3 regions of the Leifsonia sp. GW821-FHT13C09 genome follow, and region 3 is predicted to be linked to each of the others. Evidence: riboswitches for the same ligand, from Rfam matches in the RefSeq annotation. Region 3 holds a riboswitch; each other region holds the start of a gene.
What was found. A riboswitch is a leader RNA that binds a small molecule or an ion and turns the genes downstream of it on or off. The one in region 3 is predicted to bind thiamine pyrophosphate.

Region 1 (9,480 bases), on a different contig from region 3:
CCGGAGGCCGGCGAGACCGCCAAGTACGAAGCGGGCGGGCAGCCTCAGGAGCTGGGCCAGTCCGTCGGCGAGGTCGGTGGGGTCGATGGTCACGAACAGCAGTACGGCGGGCAGCCCGATCGCGAGCACCCGCAGGAAGGTCGCGAGTCCGAGCTGGAGGGAGCCGTCGCTGACTTCGACCGCCCACCAGTGCAGGTACACGGTCCCGGACGTGCGGCCGTACAGCACGGTCGTCAGCCCCGCGAGCGGCGCGGCGATCAGGATCGGCGACGTGCGGGCGACCAGCACGCGCGCCGGGATGCCCGCGAAGCAGAGCAGGATGAGCTCCAGCCCCAGGGCCACACCGGCCGACACCGGGTCGATGGAGACCAGCAGGACGGCGGTGACGATCAGCGCGGCGCCGAGCTTGGACACCGGGTTGAGGGTGGCGAGCGGTCCGCTGCGGACGGGTTCGGCGATGGTCACGCGACCGCCTCCCGCCGGGCGCCGAGCCGCAGTTCAGTGGCGCCGACCGCCGCGGCGAACTCGGCGTCATGGGTGGCGGCGACGACGGCGTGGCCCGCGTCGCGCAGACCGGCGATCAGCTCCACGAGCCGCCGCCAGGTGTTCGCGTCCTGGCCGTAGGTCGGCTCGTCCAGGACGAGGAGGCGCGGGCGCGTGGCCAGCGCGGTCGCGACCGAGAGGCGACGCTTCTGGCCACCGGAGAGCGTGAAAGGATTCGCGTCCGCGAGCGTGGTGAGGCCGAGCGCGTCCAGAAGCTCCTCGGTGCGTGCGGCGGGCTCCTCCGGCGGGAGCCCGAGCGCGCGGGGCCCTGCGGCGAGCTCGTCGCGCACGGTGGAGGCGATGAACTGGTGCTCGGGGTTCTGGAAGACGGTCCCGATGCGGGTCAGCAGCTCGCGCGAGCGCCAGGCCGCGGGATCGCCGGACGCGCCAGCCGCGAGCGCCGGTGCGGCGGCGAGGGTTCCGCCCAGAGCCGGCATCAGGCCGCCCAGCGTGAGCGCGAGCGTCGACTTGCCGACCCCGCTCGTCCCGGTGAGCGCCAGGGCGGAGCCTTCGGCTATCGCCACGTCCGCCCGGAACGGGAGCGCGTGCGCGAGCAGGTCGCCGCCGCGCTCGGCGCGCTTGCGCGCACGACGGCCGGCGAACAGCGGGGGCCGACCCACGGCGAGGGTCCGGGCCTCGAGCAGCGGCGCGCCCGGCGCGACCGGGCGCGCGGCGGGCACCGGCTCGTCGGGCAGCCAGACGCCGGCCTCCCGCAACCGGCCCGCCGTGTCGGCGAGGACCGTCTCCGGCGCCCCGTCGGCGAGGACGCCGCCCGCGGCGTCGAGGACGACGACCCGGTCGACCAGCTCCCGCCAGACGGCCACCCGGTGCTCCACGACGATCAGCGTCGCGCCGGTCCTCCCGAGCACGGCGGAAACGGCGTCCCTGACCTCGCGTGCGGCGTCCGGGTCGAGATTCGCGGTCGGCTCGTCCAGCAGCAGCAGCCCCGGTCGCATCGCGAGCAGGCCCGCCAGTGCGAGCCGCTGCTTCTGACCGCCGGAGAGCTGCGCGGTCGAGCGGTCGAGCGGGAGGTCGAGCCCGACCGCCTCCAGCGACCAGCGCACGCGCGCCCACAGCTCGTCGCGCGGCACACCGAGGTTCTCGCACGCGAAGGCCACGTCGTCGCCCACGCGGGCGAGGATCACCTGCGCGTCCGGGTCCTGCAGCAGCAGCCCGGAGGAGCCGCGCGCCTCCGCGGGAGGCCGGCCGCCGACGCGGACATCGCCCTCCGCCTCGCCGTCGTCGTCACCGCCCAGCACGCCGGCGAGCCCGGCGAGCAGGGTGGACTTGCCGGCGCCGGACGCGCCGAGCAGCAGCACCCGCTCCCCCGGCTCGATCGACAGGCTCAGCCCGCGGACCGCCCAGGCCTTGCGACCGGCGTGCCGCCAGCCCCAGTCACCGACGCTGACGGCGACCGGGGCCGGCGCAGAACCGGCCGGACTCAGCTCCGGCATGACAGCCTCCCGGCCGCCGCCTAGACCCGCCCCGTGACCTCGCGGCCCGCGGCGAACCGGTTGAGCGCCCCGGTTCGGGCGATCGCCTTGACCAGCAGCCACGAACCGAGGCCCGCGACGACGACGCCGGAGACGGTCGTCGTGATCGTGTAGACGATCGCGAACTGCGGCGTGGAGCCGGGATACGAGTAGATCAGGTCGAGGATGGACTCGGCGATACCGGTGCCCGCGCCCGCGATCAGGGCGGTCACCAGGTTCCAGCGGGCGTAGAGGAAGATCGCGAAGACGATCTCCGCGCCGAGGCCCTGCACCACGCCGGACAGCAGCGTGGCGAAGCCCCACTGCGTGCCGATCAGCATGGAGACGACGGCCGCGACGATCTCGCCGTAGAGGGCGGCGCCGGGCTTGCGGACGATCAGCGCGACCAGCACGCCGGCGAACAGCCACGGGCCGTTCAGGATGCCCTGGAAGCCCGGGAGCACGGCGGTGACCGGCCCGGAAATCGGGTTGTAGGCCTGACCCCAGACCCAGAAGACGACGCCGGCTGCGACGGCGACGACGCTGGCGACGACGATGTCGACGACCCGCCAGCGGAGGACGCGCTTGGACGGCGCGGAGACGGACGAAATGGTTGCGTGCACTGTTCGTGCCCTTTCTGTTCAGAAATGAGGGCACGGGATGTGAGATGGCCTCCCTGCGCTGGCATGACCCAGATCAGGTTCGACGGTCGAAACTTGGAGAAGCTTCCTCTCAGCCCGGCTCACCGGACTCCCGTGTTCAGGAGTTCAGTGTAGACCGCCGGGAGGCCGCGTGTGCGCGCTATCGCTTGAGCGCGCGGATGACGCGCGCCCAGGCATGGCCGGCCACCCAGAGGAACGGGATGGCGACCGCCAGCAGCGTGATCAGGTTCGGACGGAACCGCACGCCGGTCTCGTCGCTGATGTACGCCCCGAACGGGACGGCGATGCCGCCGCCGCCCGCCCCTCCCGGCGCGGACTCTTCGCCCGGGCCTTCGCCGGCGCCGAACCCGAACTGCACCGCGGCGACGGGGACAATCGTGGTGCCGTCGACGACGATCGGCTCGCCGTAGACCGACTTGATTCCGGAGGAGCTCATCGTCTCGGCGAGCTTGAGGCTGAGGTTCGTCATGCGTTCACCGTACCGGGCGGCCCCCGGCGTGACCAGGGCGATTCTGCCCTGGGCCCATGCGTGGAGGGCCAGTCGCTCGGACGGGTCAGTCGCTCAGCCAGCGCGGGTTGCGGCCGTCGCGCTCGGCCTGCTCGGCGTCGCGCGCACGCCGGACCAGCGAGGCCGGCCCGATGCTGCCGCGCCCGAAACGCGCGCTGACGGCGTCGAGCGTGCGCTCGGCCTCCCGCCACTCCTCGTCCGGGTCCCAGAGCGCGAGCGCGTCGCCGCCCGCGTCGGCCAGCTGCTCTGCGCGCACGCCGATCAGCCGGATCGGGGTGTCCTTCAGGTGCAGGTCGAGCGCCTCGAAGACGTCCCAGGCCTCCTCGAACAGCCGCCGGCCGACGTTGGTCGGCTCGGCGAGCGTCCGCGAGCGGGTGATCGTGCGGAAGTCGGAGAAGCGCACCTTGATCGCGATGGTGCGGCCCACCATGCCGTGCTTGCGCAGGCGCTCGCCGACCCGGCCGGAGAGCCGCAGCAGCTCGCGGCGCAGCGTGTCGGCGTCCTCCACGTCGACCGAGAAGGTGTTCTCGTGCCCGATGCTCTTCTCGCGGGAGGCGGTGACGATCCGCCGCGGGTCGTGCCCGTTGGCGAGCTCGTGCAGCCGGTGGGCGGTCGCGTCGCCGACGGCGCGCTGCAGGACGGTCAGCGGGGCGTCGGCGAGGTCGGCGACCGTCCGCATACCCATCCGCTCCAGGGACGCCTGGGTGCTGGCGCCGACGCCCCAGAGCGCGCCGACCGGCAGCGGGCGGAGGTAGGCGACCGCGTCGGCCGGCGGGATGACGAGCATCCCGTCCGGCTTGGCGTGGCCGGAGGCGAGCTTGGCCATGAATTTCGTGCCGGCGACGCCGACCGAGCAGGTGAGGCCGGTCTCCTCGCGCACGCGCGAGCGGATGAGCTCGGCGATGCGCCGCGGCGACCCGAGGAGCCGGCGCGCGCCGGCGACGTCGAGGAACGCCTCATCGATGCTGAGCGGCTCCACCAGCGGCGTCACCTCGTGGAAGATGTCCATCACCTTGCCGGAGTACTCGGTGTACTTCTCGTAGTGCGGCGGCAGGATGATCGCGGTCGGGCACAGCCGGAGCGCCTGGGAGACCGGCATGGCGCTGCGCACACCGAACCGGCGCGCCTCGTAGGTGGCGCTCGTGACCACCCCGCGGCCGCCGGCGTGGCCGACGATGGCGGGCTTGCCGCGCGCGTCGGGGCGGTCGAGCAGCTCCACGGAGGCGAAGAAGGCGTCCATGTCGACGTGCAGGATCGTGGCGTCGGCGTCGTCGACGTCGGCAGTAGTCACCCGCCGGTCGCTGCCGTCCGTCTTACCCACCGCTCACACCTCCCACGACCTCCATCCTCCCATCCGGCCACGACATCCGGACCGCGCCGGCCGGAGTGCGGGACTAGCGTGGAGGCATGGAATTCAGATACCTCGGCGCCAGCGGTCTCAAGATCTCGGAGATCATCTACGGCAACTGGCTCACGCACGCCTCCCAGGTCGAGAACGAGACGGCGACGCAGTGCGTCCACGCCGCCCTCGACGCGGGCATCAGCACCTTCGACACCGCGGACGCGTACGCGAACACCGCAGCCGAGCAGGTCCTCGGCGACGCCCTGAAGGGCCAGCGCCGGCAGTCGCTGGAGATCTTCACCAAGGTCTACTGGCCGACCGGCCCCAAGGGGCACAACGACACCGGGCTCTCGCGCAAGCACATCCTGGAGTCGATCGACGGCTCGCTCACCCGGCTCGGCACCGACTACGTCGACCTCTACCAGGCGCACCGCTACGACTACGAGACGCCGCTCGAGGAGACGATGCAGGCGTTCGCCGACATCGTCCGGCAGGGCAAGGCGCTCTACATCGGCGTCAGCGAGTGGACGGCAGATCAGCTCCGCGCGGGGCACGCGCTCGCGAAGGAGCTGGGCTTCCAGCTCATCTCCAACCAGCCGCAGTACTCGATGCTCTGGCGGGTCATCGAGAAGGAGGTCGTGCCTGCGTCGGCCGAGCTCGGCATCTCGCAGATCGTCTGGTCGCCCGTCGCCCAGGGCGTGCTCACCGGCAAGTACCTCCCCGGCGCACCGCTCCCCGAGGGCAGCCGCGCAGCCGACGACAAGGGCGGAGCGAACGCGATCAAGGGCTTCCTGCGCGACGACGTGCTGACCGCCGTGCAGCGGCTGAAGCCGATCGCGGACGAGCTCGGTGCGACGATGGCGCAGCTCGCCATCGCGTGGGTGCTGCAGAACCCGAACGTGTCGGGTGCGATCGTCGGCGCGTCCCGGCCGGAGCAGGTCGCCTCCAACGTGAAGGCGGCGGGAGTCCGGCTGAGCGGCGACGTGCTGGCGCGGATCGACGAGGCGGTCGGGGATGTCGCGGTCACCGACCCGGCGGAGACGACCTCCCCGCCCAGCCGCGTGGCCTAGGCACCCGGCCCAGGTCACACCAGCGCGGCGACGAGCGGCCGGAACCACTCCCGGAACGCCCGCGAGTCGTCGCGCAGCGAGGTGCTGACCACCACGGTGTGCGGTCCGACGATCCACGCCCCGCGCTCCGCGAGCGGGAGCACGTCGATGTCCAGCCGGAAGTACCCGGCCTGGCGTCGCAGGTCGTGCTCCCGCTCGTGGACCACGTCCACGATGTCGGCGGCGCGCGCCGCGTGATGCTCGATGCTCGCGCGCGCGTACTCGGCCCGACGCTCCCGCGCCCAGCGCGCCGCCGTCTCGTGCTGGGCGAGCACGACATCCTGGAGCTCGATCGCGCGGTCGAGCGCGGCGAAGTGCGGGGGCTGGAGCAGCGGCCCGATCGGGCGGTGCTCCCGGTCGGCGGCGCGCTCGAACAGGGCGCGCCACTGGGTCTCCAGCACGCCCATCGCGGCGACGCCCGGTGCGCCGCCGCTCCGGTCTGGCGTCCCGTGCAAGGCGGGCACGATCGCCGGCGACACCCGCGGGAGGGCGGGCTCCAGGGTGTTGTCGAGGCCCACGAGATCGCGCAGCGCGAGCGCGATCAGCAGGTCCCAGGGGCAGTCCTCGGTGACCTGCCATCGAAGGGTGCCCTCGACGAACATGCCGTCATTGTAAGAGCAGCCGGTGATCTCCAGCAGTGCGTTATCTGCGGCGGGCGAGCCGTGGACGCGCGCTATCCGCGAATAGCCTTGGCGGGATCCTGGCGGGCCGCCACGATGGCCGGGTACACCGCAGAAAGCAGGCCCGACACGGCCCCTGCCACCGTCCCGACGACGGCAATGGAGGGGTCCAGCGTCGGAACCCATCGTTGAACCTGACAGAACAGCACCACCGCGCAGAGTCCGAGCGCCGCACCCGCGACTCCGCCCGCGGCCCCCAGGATCGCCCCTTCGAAAAGGAACAGCCGGGCGATGGACCCTCGGCTCGCGCCCACCGCCCGACGCAATGCGATCTGCGCAGCTCTGGCCTGAACCGACATGAACATCGCCACGGCGGACATCAATACGGCAAGAACGAGCAGGAGTACCGAGACGGTGCCCACCAGGGCGGCGAGATCAGCTCCGACGCCCTTCTGCAGGTTCCGAAGATCGGCGACCGTGTCGACGTGCACCTCGGAGAGCTTGTCGGGGCGGACTGCGAGGGGAGCAGCTTCAGCGACCGCCGCGGGGAAGCCCGGTTCTGTACGCACGACCAGGCGGGGGTCGTCGAGCGTCAGCCCCGCGACCGATGCAGACGACACCACGACAGCATCCGAGAGTCGCGCGTCGCGACCGGGGTCCTCGATTAGCCCGATGACATCGACCGTTCGGTCTCCGAGCCAGAGGAGGGACCCCGGCCCGATGGTCGAGACCCCGAGACGTTTCGCCGCGCTTCGGCCGACGATCGCCACAGCGCCGTCCCATGGGTTGTCCAGCAGCCCGGCAGCATTACCCGGATCGGTCGACGCGTGCAGGAGGCCGAGGAATGACGTGTCGGCAACGAGCACTGTGCCACCGAAGGTGTCACCGGGTACCGAAGCCGGCAGAAGTCGAAGGGGTGCGACCGCCTTGGGAACACGGGCGACGAAGCCGGTTCCTTCGACATGAGGGAGCTCCCGGAGGGCCGCACGCACGACAGAGTCCGGACCATAGAAATCGGGTTCGAAAAGATTTCCGGCGTTGAATCGCACGGTCACCTCGTCCAGGCTTGCAGCCGTCAGGCGATCTGCAATCTGCGCCGCCGCGCTCTGGCTGATGCCGACGGAAGCGACGAGCCCACCGGCTCCGAGCGAGAAGGCGAGGAGCAGAAGCAGGGTGCGACCAAGGTTGCCCGCCAGTCCTCCGAGGGCAGCAGGAAGCTCGCCGACTACAGAACGCCGGAGCCGATGTGGCCACCTGCTGACTGTCGCACGACTGTCGGCGCTCATCAACGGAACGCTCGCGATCCCCTCGGTGCCGTCGTCGCGCACGACCCCGTCGACGATCTCGATTCGGCGCTGCGCCGCCGCCGCGACCTCGGGGTCATGCGTGATCACGACGATCGTCGTTCCGCGGGCGTTGAGGAGGCGCAGGCGGCCGATGACATTCTGCGTGTTGGCGGAGTCCAAGGCGCCGGTCGGCTCGTCCGCGAGGATGAGCGACGGCTCTGTCGCGATCGCACGAGCTATGGCGACGCGCTGCCGCTCACCGCCCGATAGCGTCGACGTGAGCTCCGTTTGCCGGTGCTTGACGCCGACGGCCGAGAGCGCGCGCCCCACCCGACGTCGTCGCTCCGGCATGGACACTCCGCCCACCTCCAACGCCAGCGCCGCGTTGCCGGCCGCTGTGTCGTCGAGGAGCATGTGCGAGTCTTGAAAGACGAACCCGATGCGCTCGTTGCGAACCCGGTCGCGCATCCTCTCCGGCATGCCCTTCGTCTCCATGCCGTCGAAGACATAGCTGCCCTCGGAAGGCCGGTCGAGGAGGCCGAGGATATTCAGAAGTGTCGACTTGCCGGCCCCGGACGGCCCGACGATCGCCACGAACTCACCCGCGCGAATCGTCAACGTCACCGCGCGGAGGGACCGGGTCGCCCCAGCGCCATGACCGTATGTGCGGGACACGCTCTTCAAGGCGAGCAGTGGCGGAGCGCCCTGATCACCCTCACCCACGGGATGCCCTCCGGGAGACCAGCACCTCGGTGCCCGGCGCGAGGGCGGTCTCTCTCTCGATCGCGACCCAACCGTCCGCCTGCGCCGTCACACGCACCGCGAGTCGCGTCGGCGCTCCCTCCGCCGAGCCGGGCACAGGCCTTGTCAGCACGTATGGGCCGTCGGCGTCCTGGCGGATCGCGGTCGCGGGCACCGAGACCGCCGGAGGCTGCTGGTCCCATCGACGCAGGACGGCAGAGGTGCCGGGGGCCACGGCTCCGAGTTCCGCGGGAAAGACGAGGCTCAGCGGGTAGCCGGCGCGGTTCGTGTCATCATCAGTGGTGAATTCCCCGACCGCGTTGACTGTCGTCTTCATGGCCGGCTTGCCATCGACGGAGACTCCGACCTCCGCGCCCGGCTGGAGCTCGGGAATGTCACGGACCGAGGCCATCGCGGTCAACGTCGGCGTCGTCGACCGGACTGTGAGCAGAGGATTCTCCGGGGATAGCACTGAACCCGAATCGGCCGTCGCGATCACGGTGGCGGGCAGCCCGGGAATCGCCGCGAACTCTCGCCACGACAGCCCGCGTTGATCGCCCTGGATAACGGGAAGCTCGTGGCCCGCTCGCGCGTAGAGGTCGGACAACGCCCGCAGTGTCCGCCCTCCGAATACTCCGTCTGGCTCATCGTCGGAGAGTTCGAGCATCTTCAGCGTCGTCTGGATGCCACGCACATCGCTCCCGCTCATGCCGACGACGAGGTTGCGATACAACGGCGCTGCTGAGGGCCAGGAGAAGACGGGCCGCCCGGAGACCTCGGCCAGAAACTGCCCGTACGCGAGAGCTGCTCCGGCGGTTGTGCCTTGGACGGACACGACCACGCGGTCCGCCGCCATCGTCCCCGTCGTCCGCGCTGCGCTCGACGTGTCGGAAGGGCCCTTCTCGGCGGTCGTCTGCTCGCTGCTGGGCCCTGCACCGGAGTCACCGGATTTCTGAGCGCTCTCAGCGGGCTTCGTGGTGTGAGGGGACGCCTCTGTGACGATGACGTCCACTTCGGCGGCTGCGCCGATGGCGGCCGGAAGCGAGAAGCCCTCGTAAACGGACCGCTCCTGCGCCTTCGCCCAGACGTCGATCGTCGCGTCGACGTGCTTCAATGCGGACTCTTCCGGCAGGTGGACGAACGCACCCGCGACGAACGCGGTAGCCCCCACGATCACCACGGCAGCGACGAAACCGA
Region 2 (9,480 bases), 350 kb from region 3:
AGCCGCTGACGGAACCGAGCAGGAGGCTGCGGAAGCCGCCTCGTCCTCGGCTGCCGACGACGAGCAGAGCGGCGTCCGCGGCGACCCGCGCCAGGGTCTCGCCCGCGTCGCCGAGCGTCCCGATGCGCCGGACCGACACCTCGGGATGCCGCGAGACGATCCCCGAGACGTCAGCGTCCAGCTGGGTCCGCACGGTCTCCGACGCCTCGTCGAAGGAGGGGACGTAGCCGTCCAGCCAGAGCAGTCCTGGCGGCCGGTCGTCGATGGTCCAGCAGCGGATGACATCGACCGGCGCACGCAGCGCCATCGCGAACTGCAGCGCGGTCTCGAGGGCGCGGTCGCTCTGCGGCGAACCGTCGTGCCCGACGACCACGGATCCCGGCTGCACGTCTGTCAGCTGCCGCATCCCGGCCCCCGCTTCGGGAGACGCCGCGCCAGCCCGCTCCTCGTGTTCCCTCTCGCCGTCGCGCACCACGAGCACCGGGCACGCGGCCTGGTGCAGGCAACGCGCGGTCACCGATCCGAGCAGGAGCCCGGAGAGTCCGCCGAGGCCGCGGGAGCCGACCACCAGCAGACGGGCGCCCTCCGAGAGGTCGCTCAGAACGGTGGCGGCGGCTCCGAGTTCGGCGCGGTACTCGACGGCCAACCCCGGGTGCTCGGCCACCTGTCGCGTGCAGTTGTCGACCAGGGAGGCCTGAATGTCGACGGCGAGGTCGGGCAGGTTCGGGTCGGCCGCAAGGATCCGCGTGTACGCGGGCACATCCGCGTCGAGGCGCCACGCACGCACGATCACGAGGGGCGCCGCGAACAGCTCCGCGAATCGGATCGCACCGGCGAGCGCCAGGTCGGCATGATGCGACCCGTCGTGGCCGACCACCACGGCGCCGGCCGGTACAGAGTTCGGTTCCGTCATCGGACCACCTGCTTCCCGGGAATGGTCTGCAGCCTACGCCCCGCGGCGCGGGAGGGTTGAAGGCCTTTCCGCGTGACCTTCGGCCCTAGGCCTGGCGGACTCCCGGCCGCCACTGTGGCCTTAAGCGGACAGAAGAGTCGGAAGGGCAGGGCATCGTGACGCATCCTGTGATCCACTTCGAGTTCGGCGCTCCGGACGGGGCTGCGCTCGCAGAGTTCTACGAGCGGTTGCTCGGCTGGGAGGTCCAGCCCTCCGGTCCCGAGTACTGGCTGCTCGCTCCCGGGGAGGGGCTGGCGGGCGGTGTGCTGCAGACCAGCGGCGGGATGCCCCCGTACTTCACCATCTATGTGGCAGTCGACGACCTCGAGGAAGCGGTCGCCGATGCGGTGATGCTCGGTGCGTCCCGTCTCGTCGAGCCGACGACAGTCCCGGGTGTCGGCACCTTCGCCATGATCCGCGACCCCGCAGGAAACATGGTGGGGCTGATGAAACAGGGGGATGCGCCTGAGCGCTCGGGAGGCGCCCCCTGACAGGGCTGACCGCGCAGGAGGTCGCCCAGCGCGTAGCCGGGGGGCGCACCAACCGCTACCGCCCGCGGACCAGCCGGAGCGTGGCGAGCATCGTGCGCGCCAACGTCCTGACCCTGTTCAATGCGATCATCGCGGGCTGTTTCGTCGTGCTTCTCGTCATCGGGAGGTGGCAGGATGCCTTGTTCGGCCTGGCCGCGGCCGGGAACATCGTCATCGGGTCATGGCAGGAACTGCGGGCCAAAGCGGCGCTTGACCGGCTCGCGCTGCCCGTCGCGTCGACCGCCCGGGCAATGCGCGACGGGCACGAGGTCCGCCTCGCTGCAGAGGACGTCGTTGCGGACGACCTTCTGGTGCTGCGGGTCGGGGACCGGGTGGCGGCGGATGCGCGGGTTGTCTTCGCGGACGGCCTTCAGACCGACGAGTCCCTGCTGACCGGTGAGTCCTACGCGGTGCCCAAGGGGGACGGCGACCGGCTTCTCGGCGGATCGGTGGTGGTGGGTGGTGAGGGCCGTGCCCGTGTCGACCGGGTGGGCGCGGAGACCTTCGCCAACGGGCTCGCCGAGCAGGCGCGCCGCTTCTCACTGGTGTCGAGCGAACTGCACGCCGGGATCCAACGCGTCCTGCGCTGGGTGGCTTGGACGATCGGTCCGCTGAGCGTCCTCGTGTTCGTCGCCCAGGTTGCGGCCTCCGGCGGATGGCGTGCCGTGCTGCACGGCGAGGGCTGGCGCGACGCGGCGGTGTACACGATCGCGGCGGTGGTCGCCATGATCCCGCTGGGGCTGGTGCTGATGACGAGCATCGCGTTCGCAGTCGGTGCGGTTCGGCTGGCGCGTGAGCATGTACTCGTCCAGGAGCTCGCGGCCGTCGAGGTGCTCGCCCGCGTCGATGTCGTGTGCTTCGACAAGACGGGCACCCTCACCGAAGGTGACGTGCGCCTCGATGAGGAACTGCCCCTCCTGCCGGAAGCCGACCTGCCGCCGGGGTGGCGGGAGGTGCTCGCCTGGTTCGGCGCATCCGCCGATGCCAATGCGACCGCGCGAGGCCTCGCCGACCGATACGGTTCGCCGGTTGCGGTCGCCCCGGTTGCGCGCGTGGCGTTCTCCTCGGCGCGGAAGTGGAGTGCCGTCGCCTTCGACGTTGCGGCGCCCGGGAGCTGGGTGCTCGGTGGCGCGGACGTGCTCTTCCCGGACGGGCGTCTCGAAAAGCGCACCCGCCCTCTGACCGAGGCCGGCCGCCGGACGCTCGCCCTCGCGCACACCGTTGCGCCGCTGCCTGGGGGTGGCCGCCTCCCCTCCAGCCTGCGGCCCGTGGCGCTGCTGACATTCCGTGAGCGCGTCCGGTCCGACGCTGCCGGCACGCTGGCCTACTTCGCCCGCGAAGGGGTGGCCATCCGGGTGCTGTCCGGTGACGACCCGGACACGGTGGCCGCGATCGCGCGCGAGGCGGGGCTACCGGTGCAGGACGGGTTCGATGCCCGCGCGCTGCCGCAGGAGCCGCGGAGGATTGTGGAGCTCGTCGAGCAGCACGTCGTCTTCGGCCGCGTGACGCCCGACCAGAAGCGGGACATCGCCGCCGCGCTGCAGGCTGCCGGCCGCACGGTCGCGATGACCGGGGACGGGGTCAACGACATCCCCGCCCTCAAACGGGCCGACCTCGGCATCGCGATGTCGACGGCCACCGATGCGACCAAGGCCGTGGCCAGGATGGTGCTCCTCGACGATCGGTTCGCCGGCCTTCCGGCCGTGGTGGCGGAGGGTCGCCAGGTGATGGCGAATATCGAGCGGATCTCGATGCTGTTTCTCACGAAGACGGTCTATGCCACGGGGCTGGCGTTCCTCGTGGGGGTGTTCCTGCTGGCGTTCCCGTTCCTGCCGCGGCAGCTCGCGGCCGTGGACGGCCTGACTATCGGGCTGCCCGCGTTCTTCCTCGCGTTGCTCCCGAACCTGCGGCGTTACGAGCGTGGCTTCCTGGCGCGCTCGCTGCGGTTCGCGGTGCCCGCCGGGTGCGCCGTGGGCAGCATCCTCTTCGCCTTCACCCTCACCGCGACGGCCGCCGGTGTGGGAGAGGACGAGCTCCGCACCGGCGCGACGCTGTTGCTCGGCGTCGTCGGGCTGGTCGTCCTTTCCGTGCTCTCGCTCCCGCTCACCCTTCCGAAGCTGGCCGTCATCGCGGCGATGGTATCCGGGCTGATCCTTGTGTTCACGATCCCGCTCGCCCGCCGATTCCTCCTCCTCGTCGACCTGTCGCCGCCGGTCTCCCTCGCCGTCGCCATGTCCGCAGTCGCGGGCATCCTCCTCGTGATAGCGATCCGGGCGGTCCCGGCTCGCGTCGGCATTCGGGGACGGGGACGCTCTCGGCTCGGACGTTGAAAGAATTCGAGTGGGCACGTGTCACGCGGCGGTGTCACGCCGTCGGAAGCCGAGCGGGGCGAGCACGACGAGGACCACGCAGGTCCCCAGGGTGACGAGCGCGCTCGGCACATCGATGCCGTTCCGGAGCGGATCGTGGCCGGTGCACTTGAGGCCGACGCGGCCGGTCGTCGCACCAGAGCCAGGGCGAAGGCGCCGAAGACCAGTCCCAGCAGCCCGACATGCGCCATCGCGCCCGCGATGTTCCCCGCGGGGAGCCGCATGTCCAAAAACCCCCGGATTCCGCTTATGACCGGGGGTTTTTCTTGGTGGCTCCGACCGGCATCGATCCGGTGACCTTTCGATTTTCAGTCGAAATCCTAGGACCTAATATGACCCCGTAGGAGCAAAAACCGTTGATTTTCCGCGGGTTTGTTATCTCCCGTGATCTCATTAGACCCCATGTGATCTCACTCAGTTGTAGTCAAAATGTAGTCACGCGGCTGCGGCGGGCTCGGCGTTCTAAAGTATGAAACAGTGCATGGATCATGCGTAGTCCCATGAATAAGGGAGTGCGGTCCAGTTGTTGTTCGGCCAGGCTAGAGCTATGCCGTTTGCTCTCCCCGACGACGCATTCAACAGCGTCGCATTCGCTGACCTCGATACGCTCACGGATCGCGAGCTACATGACCTCAACGCGGCGTTGATGGGCTCCTCGGATGTGAGCCGGGCCGAACAGTGGCGATCGCGGATCTCAGACATCCTCGTCAGCCGGATATGAATGCGGTGTCGCGGATTCCACAAGCCCCGGGCTTGACGGCGTGTGCATCAGGACGTTGTATCTCGCTCCGGATCTTCGGCGTCGCGCGTAGTTAGCGGATGTCGAAAGGCCTCTCTCGCGAGTGATTCCACATACGCCTCCGGTGTCATTCCTCGATCCGCGGAGCGGGTCAAGAGCGCTATGAAATCGTCGTGCTTGAACGTCAGTGTGAGCTCCCCCGAGTAGCTGCGCTGCAAAAACATGGCGGCCGCTTTCCCGTTGTGGTGAATACGCGAAACCCCGAATTGGGATTTCAATCCAAACTTTAGACCGAATGCGAAGTCGCCACCACGGTCGTTTCACGCCGTGGAGTTCACCGTGAGCTGCCCGTGCCAGCGATAGACGGGTCGTATCGGATCGTTCAGCGCGAGGATGTAGTGATCTCGTACGCGAGATCTCCCGACCGCGGGGAGGTCGACGGACTGCGGTAACCGGCCGTCGACGAGTTCTACCCGACGTGAGATCGCACCACTGGAGGAGCGGAAGATCGATCCCTGGTGAGTCGTCTCGGATCCTCGGTCATGCCATCAAAATACGCTCCGACGAGCGGGTTTGCACCGGGGATGCGCCCTGGGGATGCCGGCCGGCCCGTGTCGGGTTGAGACGTATCCGAGCCGAATGCGTTTCCACGGCGGCCGGGCATCCCTGGGTGATCACCAGACTAAGGGTTGACGGGTCGTGTCCTCAGTATGGAGGACACAATCCCGTCAATTCTTGACGGGTTCCGGTGCCGTGCGGAGCTGCTTCCAGGCGTGGCTGAAGTGGTTGAGCGGGCCCGGGCCGTGGCCAACGTCCAGGTCGTCTGCGGACTGGAGGCTGGCTGTCAGCCATTCCTTGGAGACGTTCAGCGCGGTTCCCCAATCGTCGAGGCGTGCGCGGTTCGTGGCGAGCGCCGCCGACAGTGAGCAACCGGTGCCGTGTGTGTTCGCCGTGGCGACGCGCGGGGTGGTGGTCCGGGTGACGGGTCGGCCGGTGCCGAGCGTGTCGTGGGCGTCGACGAGTGCGTCGGGGGAGGTGGGCCCGCCGAGGTGGCCGCCGGTGACGAGGACGGCGACCGCGAAGTGTTCGGAAAGCCGCTGGGCCTGCGCGATCGCGGCCTCCAATGTCGACGCGCGTGGTTCGCCAGTGAGGACGGCAAGTTCGTCGAGATTGGGTGTGACGACGCTGCACAGCGGGAGGAGGTCGCGGAGGGCGTGAGGGATGTCGTCGCGACCCAGCGTGCCGCCGGTGCTGGCTTTGAGGACGGGGTCGAGCACCACGATCGGCGGCGCTGTCTTCGCCAACCAGGTCACGACCACCAGTGCGTTCTCGGCGGTCCCGAGCATCCCGATCTTGACGGCGTCGATGGTGACGTCGTCGCTGACCACGTCGAGTTGCTCGGCGAGGAACGCCGCGGGTGGGGTGTGGATGCTGCGGACTTCGGTGGTGTTCTGGGCGACGAGGGCGGTGATGACGGCCATGCCGTAGCCGCCGTTGGCGGCGATGCTTTTGAGGTCGGCGTGGATGCCGGCGCCGCCGGTGGGGTCGGTGCCGGCGATGCTGAGCACGCGGGGGATGGGGTGCTCGCCGGGGGTCATGGCGCGACGTTAGCAGGTCCGGTTCGACGGGTTCCGGGATCGTGCGCTATGGTCGGTGCATCCACACGGGGGCCCTCGCAAGGGCTGAGATCGGGCTGACGCGGCCTGCGACCGTTCGAACCTGTCCGGGTAATGCCGGCGAAGGAAGTAGGAGTCTCCTCGATGGATTCTGTCGTATCTGCACGCACTCTGGCCTACCTGCACGACACGGAGCACGACCTTCATGTGCCGGTCTCCCGGATCGGGTTGGACCCGTCGCCGGACGGGACGGCCAACGCGCCGGTGACGGTGTATCGGACCGAGGGGCCGGGCAGCGACCCGGTGGTCGGGTTGCCGCCGCTGCGCGAGGGCTGGATCGTCGGCCGCGACGACACGGAGGTCTACGAGGGTCGCGAGCGCAACCTCCAGGACGACGGCCGGTCGGCGATGCGCCGGGGTGAGGCGTCAGCGGAGTGGCGTGGTGCGAAGCCGCCGGTGCGGCGGGGGCTGCCGGGGCGCACGATCACGCAGATGCGCTACGCCCGCGATGGGGTGATCACCCCGGAGATGCGGTTCGTCGCGCTGCGGGAGAACTGCGATGTCGAGCTGGTGCGGTCGGAGGTCGCGGCGGGCCGGGCGATCATCCCGAACAACGTGAATCACCCGGAGTCGGAGCCGATGATCATCGGCAAGGCGTTCCTGGTGAAGATCAACGCGAACATCGGCAACTCGGCGGTGACGAGCTCGATCGCCGAGGAGGTCTCCAAGCTGCAGTGGGCCACCATGTGGGGTGCGGACACGGTGATGGACCTCTCCACCGGCGATGACATCCACACGACCCGGGAGTGGATCATCCGCAACTCCCCGGTCCCGATCGGCACGGTGCCGATCTACCAGGCGCTGGAGAAGGTGAACGGGGATGCGTCGGCGCTGACCTGGGAGGTGTACCGGGACACGGTCATCGAGCAGTGCGAGCAGGGTGTGGACTACATGACCGTCCACGCCGGCGTGCTGCTGCGCTATGTGCCGTTGACGGCGGAGCGGGTGACGGGGATCGTCTCACGTGGCGGGTCGATCATGGCCGGTTGGTGCCTGGCCCACCACCAGGAGAACTTCCTCTACACGCACTTCGACGAGCTGTGCGAGATCTTCGTCCGGTACGACGTCGCGTTCTCCCTCGGCGACGGGCTGCGGCCGGGCTCGATCGCGGACGCGAACGACGCCGCCCAGTTCGCCGAGCTGGACACCCTCGCCGAGCTGACCAAGCGGGCCTGGCAGTACGACGTGCAGGTCATGGTGGAAGGCCCCGGGCACGTGCCGTTCCACCTGGTGCGGGAGAACGTGGAACGCCAGCAGGAGCTCTGTGACGGCGCCCCGTTTTACACGCTCGGCCCGTTGGTGACCGACGTCGCCCCCGGCTACGACCACATCACCTCCGCGATCGGGGCGACCGAGATCGCCCGTTATGGCACCGCGATGCTCTGCTATGTCACCCCGAAGGAGCACCTGGGCCTGCCGGACCGGGACGACGTGAAGACCGGCGTGATCACTTACAAGATCGCCGCCCACGCCGCCGACCTCGCCAAGGGCCACCCGGGCGCGCAGGCGCGGGACGACGCGCTGTCGAAAGCACGGTTCGAGTTCCGCTGGCGCGACCAGTTCGCACTGTCGCTGGACCCGGTCACGGCAGAGGCGTTCCACGACGAGACCCTGCCGGCCGAGCCGGCGAAGACGGCGCACTTCTGCTCGATGTGCGGGCCGAAGTTCTGCTCGATGCGGATCTCCCAGGACATCCGCGACCAGTTCGGCGGCGTCACCGAGCAGCAGCGGGTCGCCGGGATGGCGGCGAAGTCCGCGGAGTTCGCGGAGGCCGGTGGGAAGGTCTACCTCCCCGCACCCACCTCCACCCGGCCCTAGCCGTGGTGCGCGAGGACCGGGAGCGCCGCGCGCAAACGCCCGGCGCTGCCCGCGGGGGCAGCCGACTCGGTGATCGCCCGCACCACGACCACACGCTCAGCCCCGGCGGCGACGACCTCCTCGATGGTGGTCTCGTCGATGCCGCCGATCGCGAACCACGGCCGGGCCGAGGCAGAATCGGCCGCGTAGCGGACCAGGTCGAGGCCGACCCCGGCGCGGCCGGGCTTCGTCGGCGTCGCCCAGACCGGGCCGACGCAGAAATAGTCCAGGTCATCAGCGGCGATCGCGGCATCGATCTGCTCGACGCTGTGGGTGGAGAGCCCGATCGCCGTCTGCGCGCCGACAACGGTCCGGGCGACCGGGACGGGCAGGTCCTTCTGGCCGAGGTGCAGTACCGGGGCCTGGGCGACCAGGGCGATGTCGGCGCGGTCGTTGACCGACCAGAGCTTCCCGTGCCGGGCGGCGACCTCGGCGAGGACGGTGAGGACGTCGAGCTCCTCGCCGCCCTCGAGGGTCTTGTCCCGCAACTGGATGATGTCGACCCCTCCGGAGAACGCGGCGCCCACGAAGTCGGCGAAGTCGCCCTGACGGGTGCGGGCATCGGTGCAGAGGTAGAGCTGTGCGGCGGCGAGGGACATGAGGTCAGCGTAGCCGGGGCCGCGAGCCGCTCCGACCGGACCGTCGTCGACGTAGCGGTCGTCGGCGGCGGGATCATCGGCCTGGCCATCGCCTGGCGGATCGCCCGGTCCGGCCGCAACGTCCGGTTATTCGACCCGGCGCCGGCCCGCGGCGCCACCTTCGCCGCGGCCGGGATGCTCGCCCCGGTGAGCGAGTACCACTACCAGGAGGACGCCCTCCTCCCGCTCATGCTCGCCTCGGCCGCCCGGTACCCGGAGTTCATCCGCGAGCTCTCCCCGAACGGCGAACCGACCGGGTATCTGCCGACGGAGACCCTGCTGGTGGGGGTCGATGCCGGCGACCGGCAGGCGTTGGCCGGCCTCCATTCCGCCCACCGTCGCTGGAACCTCGACGTCCAGAGGCTGACGACAGGCGCCGCCCGAGCGCAGGAGCCCCTGCTCGGCCCACGCGTGACGTCCGCCTACATTGTCGGCGGCGACCATCAGGTCGACCCGCGCACCCTCGCAGCCCGCCTGGTCGACGATCTGATCCGAACCGGCCGCGGCGTCATCGTGCGAGAGAGGGTGGTCGGGCTGCTCCACGCGGATTCGGCAGACCCGGACTCGCGCGTGACCGGCGTGCGGACCGAGAACGAGGAGGTCTCGGCGGAGGAGGTCGTCCTCGCCAACGGCCTCGGCGCAAACGAGCTCGAAGCCCTTCCGGGCGGATTGCACCTCCCGCTGCGACCGGTGTTCGGTGACATCCTGCGGTTACGTGT
Region 3 (9,480 bases):
CTCGCGCGATCCGGCGCGTTGAACGCGTTCCCCGCCGGGCAGGAGCACCTCGAGCGTCGCGTCCGGAAGGCCTGAGCGATCGCGACGATGACGGGCGGGGCGCCCATCCGGTTCCGCGGCTTCACCTGGCGACCGCCCGGACGACGGGAGGACGTCTTCGCCGACTTCTCGCTGGAGATCGCACCGGGCGAGCGGGTTCTCCTGGTGGGGCCGAGCGGATGCGGGAAGTCGACGCTGCTCCGGGCGATCGCCGGATCGCTGGCCGCGCTCGACACCGCCGGCTCCGGCGACCACGACGGCGCCGTGCTCGTGGACGGGGCGGCGCCGGCCGACACGATGACCGGCCTTCTGCTGCAGGATCCCCGGGATGCGGCGGTGGCGCAGACGATCGGCCGGGACGTGGCCTTCGGACTGGAGAACGCGGGCACTCCACGCGGCGAGCTGTGGGCGGCCGTCCGGCGCTCCCTCAACGATGTCGGGCTGGCGCAGCCGCTCGGTCATCCGGTGCGGGCGCTGTCGGGCGGGGAGGCGCAGCGACTGGCCCTGGCGGGCGCACTCGTGTTCGGCCCGCGCGTCGTGCTGCTCGACGAGCCGACCGCGATGCTCGACCGGGAGGCCGCGCGCGCCGTCCGCGCGGCCGTCGCCGAAGCCGTCGCGGTTTCCGGCTCGACGCTGGTCGTCGTGGAGCACGACGCCCAGGAATGGCTACCGGTGATCGACCGCGTCGTCGCCCTCGGCGAGGACGGGACGATCGTCGCCGATGGCGACCCGCACGAGGTGTTCGTCGGCCACGGGTCGCGCCTCGCCGCGAGCGGAGTCTGGGTGCCCGGGTTCGCGGCACCCGCTCCAGCCAGGCTGGACGCCGGCCTCCTCGCGCCGCAGCTGCCGGTGCCAGCGGGCGAGGTGGCGGTGCGCGCGCGTCTCGGCACGCTCGAACTCGACGTGCGCGCGGGCGAAGTGCTCGCGCTCGTGGGCCCGAGCGGTGCCGGCAAGTCGACGCTCGGCGCCCTCCTCGCCGGACTGCGCGCGCCGGCGACGGGCAAGGTGCGGGTGGCGGCGGCGCTCGCCGTGGGCGGCGAGGAACGGCCGCACGTCTGGAGCTCGGCCCGGATCGTGCGTCGGATCGGCTGGGCGCCGCAGGACGCGGAGCTCGCCGTGCTCGGGGCGACTGTGCGGGAGGACGTCCGGCTCGGGGCGGCCCGCAGCGGCGCGAGCGCGGAGGAGGTCGACCGGCGTACGGACGAGCTCCTGGCGGCGCTCGGTCTCGGCGCGCTGGCCGACGCGGACCCGCACCGGCTCTCCGGCGGCCAGCTGCGGCGCGCAGCGATCGCGCAGGCGATCGGCGCCCGGCCGGCACTGCTCGTGCTGGACGAGCCGACGGTTGGCCAGGACCGCCTGACCTGGAGCGCCGTCGCCGGCGTCATCGCGGCCGCCCGGAGCGCCGGAGTAGCGGTCATCGTGGCCAGTCACGACAGGGAACTGATCGCGCTCGCAGACCGCATCCTCGAGCTCCGGCCCGGCGCCGCTCAGGAGCTGATCCGCCCGACCGGGACGGACACCGCGCGCTCGTTCGGTGGCGACGCAGCGGCCACTCCCGGGCGCGGCCTCGCCGCACGGTGCGGCCCGCTGTCCCTGCTGGCGGCGGCCGTGCTGCTCGTCGTGGGCGCGATCGGGGTCGTCTCGCCGGCCTCCGCGGCAGTGGGGATCGCCGGCTGGCTCGCGCTGATGCCGTTGGTGATGCGGGATGTCCGGGTTCCGGTGAGACGGCTCGTCCCCGGCCTCATCGCGGTCGCGTCCGTCGGGTTCTCGTCGTGGCTGCTGAGCCAGGGGCAGAGCCCGGAGGCCGCCCTGACGGCCGGCCTGCGCATCGCGTTCTTCGTGTTCCCGGGTGTGGCACTGGCCGGGCTCGTCCGCCCATCGGAGCTGGGCGACCATCTGGCCCAACGGCTCCGGCTGCCCGCGCGCCCGGTCGTCGCGGCGACGGCGGCGCTCCAGCAGTTCGACCGGCTGACGGCCGACTGGAGCCGGCTGCGCGGCGTCCGCCGCATCCGCGGAGTGGCGGCCGGCCGGAATCCGCTCGCCCGCGCCCGCGAACTGGCCGGGCTGACCTTCGGAGTCCTCGTGCAGTCGCTGCGCACGGCCGAGCGGATGGCGGTGGCGATGGACGCGCGCGGGTTCTCGGCCGCGCACGCGCACGGCTACCGCCGGACGTGGGCCGAGCCGGCGCCCTGGCACCGCGCCGACACGCTCCTGCTGGCCCTGGCGGCGATCGTCGCGTGCCTCCCGGCCGCCGTCGCCGTCATGTTCTGACGACGGCGGCGCACGGGATCAGACCGGCCACTCCTCGCGGCGCCAGGCGGCGTCCCAGAACATCCACTCGTACCGCGAGGCGGTCGTGAACGCCTGCCGCATCCGTGCGACGTCTGCGGGCGCGGCCGACTCGGCGGCGTCGTCCACCAAGCGGCGGGCGGTCGCAGTGGCGTCGGCGAAGGCGGGGTCGCCGTAGGTCCCGATCCAGTCGCCGTAGGGATGGCCGCCGAGGTCGCCGAGCCGCTCCGCGAGGCGACGCCCCACATCGTCGTAGATCCAGAAGCACGGCAGAACTCCGGCAACGATGACGGGGTAGGAGGCGGTCGCCGTGAGGGCGAGCAGATACGACGTGTACGCGGCGCAGGTCGGGGAGGCCTCCACCGCGGCGGCGTCCACCCCGTGCGACGCGTGGAGTTGTCGCTCGACGGCGATCGCGTTGGCCGCCGAACGGCTCCAGAACGCGAGCGCGTCGGGATCGTGGGTCCGGGAGGCCGCCGCGGCCAGGACCTTCGAGTAGGCCCCGAGGTAGGCCGCGTCCTGCGCGAGGTAGTGCGCGAAGGCCGCGCGCGGCAGCGTGCCGTCCTCGAGCCCCTGCAGGAAGGGGTGTGCGTCGATGGCATCGCGGATCGGCCGGATGTCCTGCCACGCCCGGTCGGTGAACGTCATCGCGCCTCCCACAGCTGCGCGAAATGGTGCACCGGACCGTGGCCGCGCCCCACCTCGAGCCCATCCGCCGCCGCCAGTGCGGCGCCGAGCCAGCTCCGGGCGTCGCGCACCGTCTCGCTCCAGGAGCCGCGCTGCGGCCGGAGCGCGGCCAGCGCCGAGGACAGGCTGCACCCCGTGCCGTGGGTGTTGACGGTGGCGATCCGCGGGCCGCGGAACAGCGTCACGCCGGAGGGGTCCGCGAGCACGTCCACGACCTCGTCGGGGGTGTCGAGGTGGCCGCCCTTCGCCAGCACCCGCTGTGCGCCGCGCCGCACGAGCTCGCGCGCCTGATCGGCCAGCTCGTCCACCGTGGCCGCCTCCGCCGTGTCCAGGAGGGCCGCGGCCTCCGGCGCGTTGGGCGTGGCGATGGACGCCAGCGGGAGCAGCTCCCGCATCGCCTGGACCGCGTCCTCGCGCAGCAGCAGATCGCCACTGGTCGCCACCATGACCGGGTCGAGCACCACGACCTCGCGCGGGCTCTCGAGCAGGAACGCGGCGACCGTTCCGATGACCGCCGCGTTGGCGAGCATCCCGAGCTTCACCGCGTCCAGCCTCACGTCGTCGGCGAGCACACGCAGCTGCTCGCCGACGAAAGCGGCGGGGACCTCGTGCACGCCGTGCACACCCCGGGTGTTCTGCGCCGTCAGCGCGGTGATCACGCACGCGCCGTACGCGCCGAGCGCACTGAACGTCTTGAGGTCGGCCTGGATGCCGGCTCCGCCCGACGGGTCGCTTCCGGCGATGCTGAGGGCGACAGGAGGTCTCATGCGGCCGCTCCGTCCCACGCGCTCCGCAGCGCACGAGTCGCGACCGCCACCTGTGGCCGGCCGCAGATCGCGCTGACCACGGCGATTCCCGCCGCCCCGGTGGCGCGCACCTCCGGCGCCCGGTCGATCCCGATGCCGCCGATGGCAACGCCGGGCCACGGGCTCGCCTGGACGATCGCGGCGAGTCCGTCCACGCCGCACGGCTCGGCCGCGTCGGGCTTGGTCGCCTGCGGCCAGACCGGCCCGACCCCGAGATAGTCGATGACCCCGGGCGGCAGGGTGCGCGCCCGCTCGACGTGGCCGAGGGTCTGCACGGAGAGACCGAGGTAGGCGTCCGGGCCGAGCAGCCGGCGCGCTTCGACGGGCGGCAGGTCGCTCTGGCCCACGTGCGCGCCGTCTGCGCCGACGGCGGCCACCAGGTGCACCCGGTCGTCGACCAGCACCGGCACGCGCCCGCGCACCGCGGCGACCACAGCGCGGCCAAGCGCGAGGAACTCGGGGTCGGACGCGCCCGGGTCGCGGAGCTGGACGACGGTCACGCCGCCCGCAATGGCCTCGTCGACCGTGGTCGGGACTCCGCGGCTCCCGCACAGGCGGGAGTCGGTGACGAGGTAGAGCGAGAGATCGAGCGACGTGCGCCCGGTCATGACAGGCGGACGGCCGCGGCCAGGCCCTCGGGGGTCAGCGCGGCCAGCCGGTCGATCAGTGCGACGGCGAAGGTGCCGGGGCCTTGGCTGGCCGCGGCCGCCTCGTCCGCCGCCACGGTCAGCGTGGCGGTCGCAGTCGTGGCGGCCGTGAGCGGGTCGGCGCCGGTGCCGGCGAAGGCGGCCATGAGCGCTCCCAGCGCGCAGCCGACGCCGGTGACCTGCGTCATCCAGGGGTGCCCGTTGGCGATCCGCACCGTGCGTTCGCCGTCCGTGAGGTGGTCGACCGGGCCGCTGACGGCCACGATCGTGCCGTAGGTCCGCGCGATCTGCTGGGCGGCCTCCAGCGCCGCCTCGGGGCTGTCCGTCGAGTCGACGCCTTTGCCTCCCGCTCCTCCCGCCAGGGCCAGGATCTCGGAGGCGTTGCCGCGGACGATCGCGGGCGACGACCGCAGCAGCTCCAGGGCGAGCTCGGTGCGCCAGCGCAGGCCTCCCGCGGCGACGGGGTCGAGCACCCAGGGGGTCCCGGCTGCGGACGCGGCCGCCGCACTCGCGCGCATCGCGTCGGCCGTGTCGTCGTACGGGGTGCCCAGGTTGACCAGCACGCCGCTCGCGATCGGCGCGAACTCGGCCGCTTCCCGCGGGTTGTCGACCATCGCGGGAGCCGCGCCGACGGCCAGCAGCACGTTGGCGGTCCACTGGGCGACGACGATGTTCGTCAGGCACTGCACGAGGGGAGGCTGCGCCCGGAGCGCGCTCAGCGAATCGCCGAGCGCAGGCGCGCCGAGTGCAGGCACGTCGAGGGATGGACGGAAAGAGGTCACGGATGACGTCCCTTCGCTAGTACTAACCAGATCAGGTTCGACGGGTATGTTCTCAGCCGGCCCTCGAGGGGGCGGCACCCCGCGTCGTCCCCCACTCTACCCACGCCACCGGCAGTGCCCGGATCGCCGGCGGTGCTTGCCTCGTGTAAACATCATGTGACGTTTGCCGCCCTTGCGTCCGACTCCGTCCCAGCAGCGCAACGGATTTCGTATGCTCGCACGCATGACGAGAACGCCGCCGGTCGGCACAGTGCCCGAAGACACCCGTCGCCCCAGCGCGACCACCATCGAGAGCGGTGGCATCGAGGCCATTCCGCCGGAGCGCCGGCACGGCTCGCCGTGGCAGCTCTTCGCCACCTGGACCGCGCCGAACCTCGAGTTCGCGACGATCTTCGTCGGCGTGATCGCGGTCGCCTTCTTCGGGCTCGGCTTCTGGCAGGCGATGACGGCGCTGGTGTTCGGCACCGCGCTCGGGGCCCTGACGCAGGGGATTCTGTCGACCTGGGGCCCGCGCGAAGGTCTCGCCCAGATGGTCATCGGCCGAACCGCGTTCGGCAGCCGGGGGAACATCCTCCCGTCGGCGCTGAACACCGTCATGGCCGGCCTCGGCTGGTTCGCGGTCAACTCGGTCAGCGGTGCGTTCGCCCTGACCACGCTCACGGGGATGCCCGCCGTGGTGTCGCTGCTGATCGTGGTCGTCGTGGAGGTCGTCGTCGCGTTCATCGGCCACGACCTGGTGCAGCTGTTCGAGCGCTACGCCACCTACATCCTCGGCGCGATCTTCCTCGTCGCGACCATCACCGTGTTCCTGCACGCGAACCTCGGCGCGCCGGTCAAGGGCGGCGGCTTCAGTTTCGCGGGCTGGACGCTCACCGCGGCCGCCGCCTTCGGCTATGCCGCCGGCTGGAACCCATACGCCTCCGACTACAGCCGCTACCTCCCGGCCGACGCCAGCCGGAAGGTCATCGGCTGGGCGGCGGGTCTCGGCAACTTCATCAGCTGCGTGGTGCTGATGGCAGCCGGCGCCGCCGCGGCGACGATCGCGGGCTTCAACCCCGACGACCCGACGTCCTCGTTCACCGCCAGCATGCCGGTGGTCATCCGCGACCTCACGCTGCTCGCGATCGCGGTCGGCGCCATCGCGGCGAACGCGCTGAACATCTATTCCGGCGCGATGTCCTTCCTCGCGGCCGGCATCCGCATCCCGTTCGCCTGGCGCCGGGCGATCGTCGCCCTCGGCTTCGGCGTCATCGGCTTCTTCATCGCCTGGAGCGCCCTGCCCGACGCGGGAGCGAAGTACGAGAACTTCCTCCTGGTCATCGCGTACTGGATCGCGCCCTGGCTCGGCGTCGTGCTGACCGACCGGCTGCTGCGCCGCGGGACGGAGATCGCGAGCCTGGTAACGAGCCACGCGAAGTACCGGAACCCGGCGGGCTGGATCTCGCTGGTGGTCGCCGGAGCCGTGTCCATCCTGCTGTTCTCGAACCAGACTTTCTACACCGGCCCGGTCGCCAAGGCTCTCCCGATCGGCGACCTGACGCCGCTCGTCGGCTTCCTGCTCGCCGCCGTCCTGTACTGGGTGCTGTTCCGGGCCTTCAAGGTCCGGCTCGGTGCGTCGCTGGCCACCGAGCCGACCGTGATCGTCGGCGTGGACGCAGCGGACGAGGTCGCGTGAGCGTCGACGAGGACCGCGTCTACGCGACCGACGCGGAGAAGCTCGCCGTGGCCGCCGAGGAGGCCAGGCGCGGCGCCGCGGACGGCGGCATCCCGATCGGCGCCGCCCTGTTCGACGGCGACGGGAGGCTGCTGGGCAGCGGCCACAACCGGCGGGTGCAGGATGGCGACGCCTCCATGCACGCCGAGACGAACGCGTTCCGCAACGCGGGCCGCCAGCGCAGCTATCGCGACACCGTCATGGTCACCACGCTCTCGCCGTGCTGGTACTGCTCGGGCCTGGTGAAGCAGTTCGGCATCGGCCGTGTCGTCGTCGGCGACGACCGCAGCTTCCTCGGCGGCCAGGACTGGCTGGCCGAGCACGGCGTCGACGTCGCGGTCGTCAACGACCCGGACCTGATCGAGACGATGGGCGCGTTCATCGCGGCGAACCCGCAGCTGTGGAACGAGGACATCGGCGAGGACTGACGGTGGCGGCGTTCGGGTCGGAACCTGAGGACGCCCAGACTTTTCGCACGCAGTGCGCGGCGCGCGCACAGCGGCGGCTTGGTTGACTGTGAGGATGAACGACACCCCCAAGCGCGACCGCCGGCTCGAGGCCCAGAAGCGCGCGGCCGAGCTGCGGCTGCAGGAGCAGCGCAGGGTCCGCCGTCGCGGGTTCCTGATCGGCGGCGGCATCGTGGTCGCGGTGCTCGCCGTCGCCGGCATCATCGCCGGGGTCGTCCTGAACAGCCCGTCGCAGACGTCGGCGTCCGGCTCCGGTGCGAGCACCCCCACCCCCTCCGCGAGCGCGGCGACCTGGGCCGCACCCGCCGACGTGGAGGGGGCCGTGCGCGCCGCGGGCCTGCAGATGCTGACCGCCGAAGGGACGGCGCTGCACATCCACCAGCACCTGACCGTCACGGTGGACGGCACGCCTGTCGCGGTCCCCGCCGGCATCGGCATCGACGAGGCGCAGCAGCGGATCTCGCCCATCCACACCCACGACGAGTCCGGGATCATCCACGTCGAGTCGGCGGAAGTACGGACCTTCACCCTGGGCGAGGTGTTCGACGAGTGGGGTCAGAAGCTCGGGACCGGCCAGGTCGGGACCTACCGGGACGGCGTCGACAGGCAGACCGTCAGCGTCTTCGTGAACGGCAAGCCGTACACCGGGGACCCGCGCGCGATCACGCTCACCTCGCACGAGGACATCGACATCGTCGTGGCGAAGAAGGGGACGACGGCCTCAGCGCCGAAGGCGTTCGCCTGGCCCGCGGGGTACTGAGGCCCGTCGCGCGGCGTCGGCGCCCCTGCTAACGAGCGGCGGCGACCAGCGGCCGGTCGAGCCGCCGCCACACCGGGAACACCAGCGGCGCTATCGTCGCAACCAGCATCACACCCCCGGCCGCCACGCACGCCCACGTCAGGCCGACGCTCTGCGCAAGAAGGCCGCCGAGCAGCGACCCGAACGGCACGCCCAGGTAGGCGCTCGCCTTCATCGCCCCGAGCACGCGGGTCTGCAGCAGCGCGGGTACCCGCTCGTATTGCACCGCGCCGATGATCGGGTTCGGGACGCCCCCGAAGACGCCGCACACGAAGAACACCGCGGCGACGGCGACGACGGACGTCCAGCCCGCGACCGCGAAGAACGGCGGCGCCGACGCCAGCAGGGTGCAGCACGCGAACGTCAGCCACCGTGGCAGCCGCTGGCCCAGCCATGCGGTGAGCAGCACGCCGACGAGCATCCCGAGCCCGGAGGCGCCGCCGACCACCCCGAAGGCCACCGCGTCGTGCACCCGGTCGTGCGCCCAGACCGGGAGGAACACCGCGCTCATCGCCTGGTCGAGCAGGTTCGTGAGCACGATGAGCGCCATGAGGCTGAGCAGGAGGCGGTCCGCGCGGAGGAAGCGCAGCCCCTCCCGCAGCGCGGCGAAGTAGGCGCGCGGGCCGAGGCGCGGCGCCGCGGCAGGCGCGTCCGTTTCGGGGGCCGGCTCGACTCGCGGCACCGTCGCCGCCACGATCACCGCCGCGCAGAGGAAGCTCAGGCTGTCGATCAGGATCGTGACCGCCGGCCCCACCAGCGCGACCAGCACACCCGCGAGCGGCATCCCGACCAGCAGCGCCGCCCGGTTCGCGCCCGCGTAGAGCCCGACCGCGCGCTCGTCGCTCCAGTGCGCCAGCCGGGCCACCGGCGGGATCATCGGGGTGGAGGCGGCATCCGCCGCGCCACGGACCGCACCGGCCACCGCGACCAGCGCCACCAGCGCGCCGAGGGGGAGGTCGTGGAGCGCGCCGAGCAGGAACACCGCGAACACCGCCGTCGCCGCCACGAGGTTGCCGATCAGGAAGGTGCGGCGCAGGCCCACCCGGTCGACCAGCGGGCCGGCCGTCGCCTGCAGCAGCACGTAGGGGGCCATCTCCGCGAACCCGACCAGGCCGGTCGCGACGGCGCTGCCGGTCGCCACGAGCACGAGCCACGGGATGGCGATGGCCGACAGGGCCGTGCCGGCGCCGGAGACCAGGTAGGCGCCGATCAGCCCGAGCAGGGGCGCGCGGCGGGGCGCGGCGCCGCTC

Region 1: it holds a riboswitch for thiamine pyrophosphate, as region 3 does, so the genes downstream of both, AC1ROW_RS03185 (ECF transporter S component) here and thiM (hydroxyethylthiazole kinase) in region 3, are expected to answer to the same signal.
Region 2: it holds a riboswitch for thiamine pyrophosphate, as region 3 does, so the genes downstream of both, thiC (phosphomethylpyrimidine synthase ThiC) here and thiM (hydroxyethylthiazole kinase) in region 3, are expected to answer to the same signal.

The regions. Positions count from the first base shown of each region.
Region 1 is NZ_JBXAPS010000001.1:662,813-672,292, forward strand. It holds gene AC1ROW_RS03175 (energy-coupling factor transporter transmembrane component T family protein) at 1-465, opposite strand, end outside; gene AC1ROW_RS03180 (ABC transporter ATP-binding protein) at 462-1,997, opposite strand; gene AC1ROW_RS03185 (ECF transporter S component) at 2,018-2,638, opposite strand; TPP riboswitch at 2,672-2,782, opposite strand; gene AC1ROW_RS03190 (GerW family sporulation protein) at 2,817-3,146, opposite strand; gene AC1ROW_RS03195 (DNA polymerase IV) at 3,232-4,506, opposite strand; gene AC1ROW_RS03200 (aldo/keto reductase family protein) at 4,593-5,597, shown strand; gene AC1ROW_RS03205 (hypothetical protein) at 5,612-6,238, opposite strand; gene AC1ROW_RS03210 (ABC transporter ATP-binding protein/permease) at 6,310-8,166, opposite strand; gene AC1ROW_RS03215 (hypothetical protein) at 8,258-9,480, opposite strand, start outside.
Region 2 is NZ_JBXAPS010000002.1:5,000-14,479, reverse strand. It holds gene AC1ROW_RS08200 (universal stress protein) at 1-913, opposite strand, end outside; gene AC1ROW_RS08195 (VOC family protein) at 1,069-1,443, shown strand; gene AC1ROW_RS08190 (HAD-IC family P-type ATPase) at 1,524-3,812, shown strand; gene AC1ROW_RS08185 (hypothetical protein) at 4,399-4,572, shown strand; gene thiD (bifunctional hydroxymethylpyrimidine kinase/phosphomethylpyrimidine kinase) at 5,319-6,188, opposite strand; TPP riboswitch at 6,244-6,352, shown strand; gene thiC (phosphomethylpyrimidine synthase ThiC) at 6,351-8,084, shown strand; gene thiE (thiamine phosphate synthase) at 8,081-8,722, opposite strand; gene thiO (glycine oxidase ThiO) at 8,702-9,480, shown strand, end outside.
Region 3 is NZ_JBXAPS010000002.1:350,959-360,438, reverse strand. It holds gene AC1ROW_RS09805 (ECF transporter S component) at 1-75, shown strand, start outside; gene AC1ROW_RS09800 (ATP-binding cassette domain-containing protein) at 88-2,310, shown strand; gene AC1ROW_RS09795 (TenA family protein) at 2,329-2,976, opposite strand; gene thiD (bifunctional hydroxymethylpyrimidine kinase/phosphomethylpyrimidine kinase) at 2,973-3,782, opposite strand; gene thiE (thiamine phosphate synthase) at 3,779-4,429, opposite strand; gene thiM (hydroxyethylthiazole kinase) at 4,426-5,250, opposite strand; TPP riboswitch at 5,242-5,342, opposite strand; gene AC1ROW_RS09775 (purine-cytosine permease family protein) at 5,474-6,925, shown strand; gene AC1ROW_RS09770 (nucleoside deaminase) at 6,922-7,392, shown strand; gene AC1ROW_RS09765 (hypothetical protein) at 7,487-8,191, shown strand; gene AC1ROW_RS09760 (MFS transporter) at 8,220-9,480, opposite strand, start outside; gene AC1ROW_RS09755 (helix-turn-helix domain-containing protein) at 9,479-9,480, opposite strand, start outside.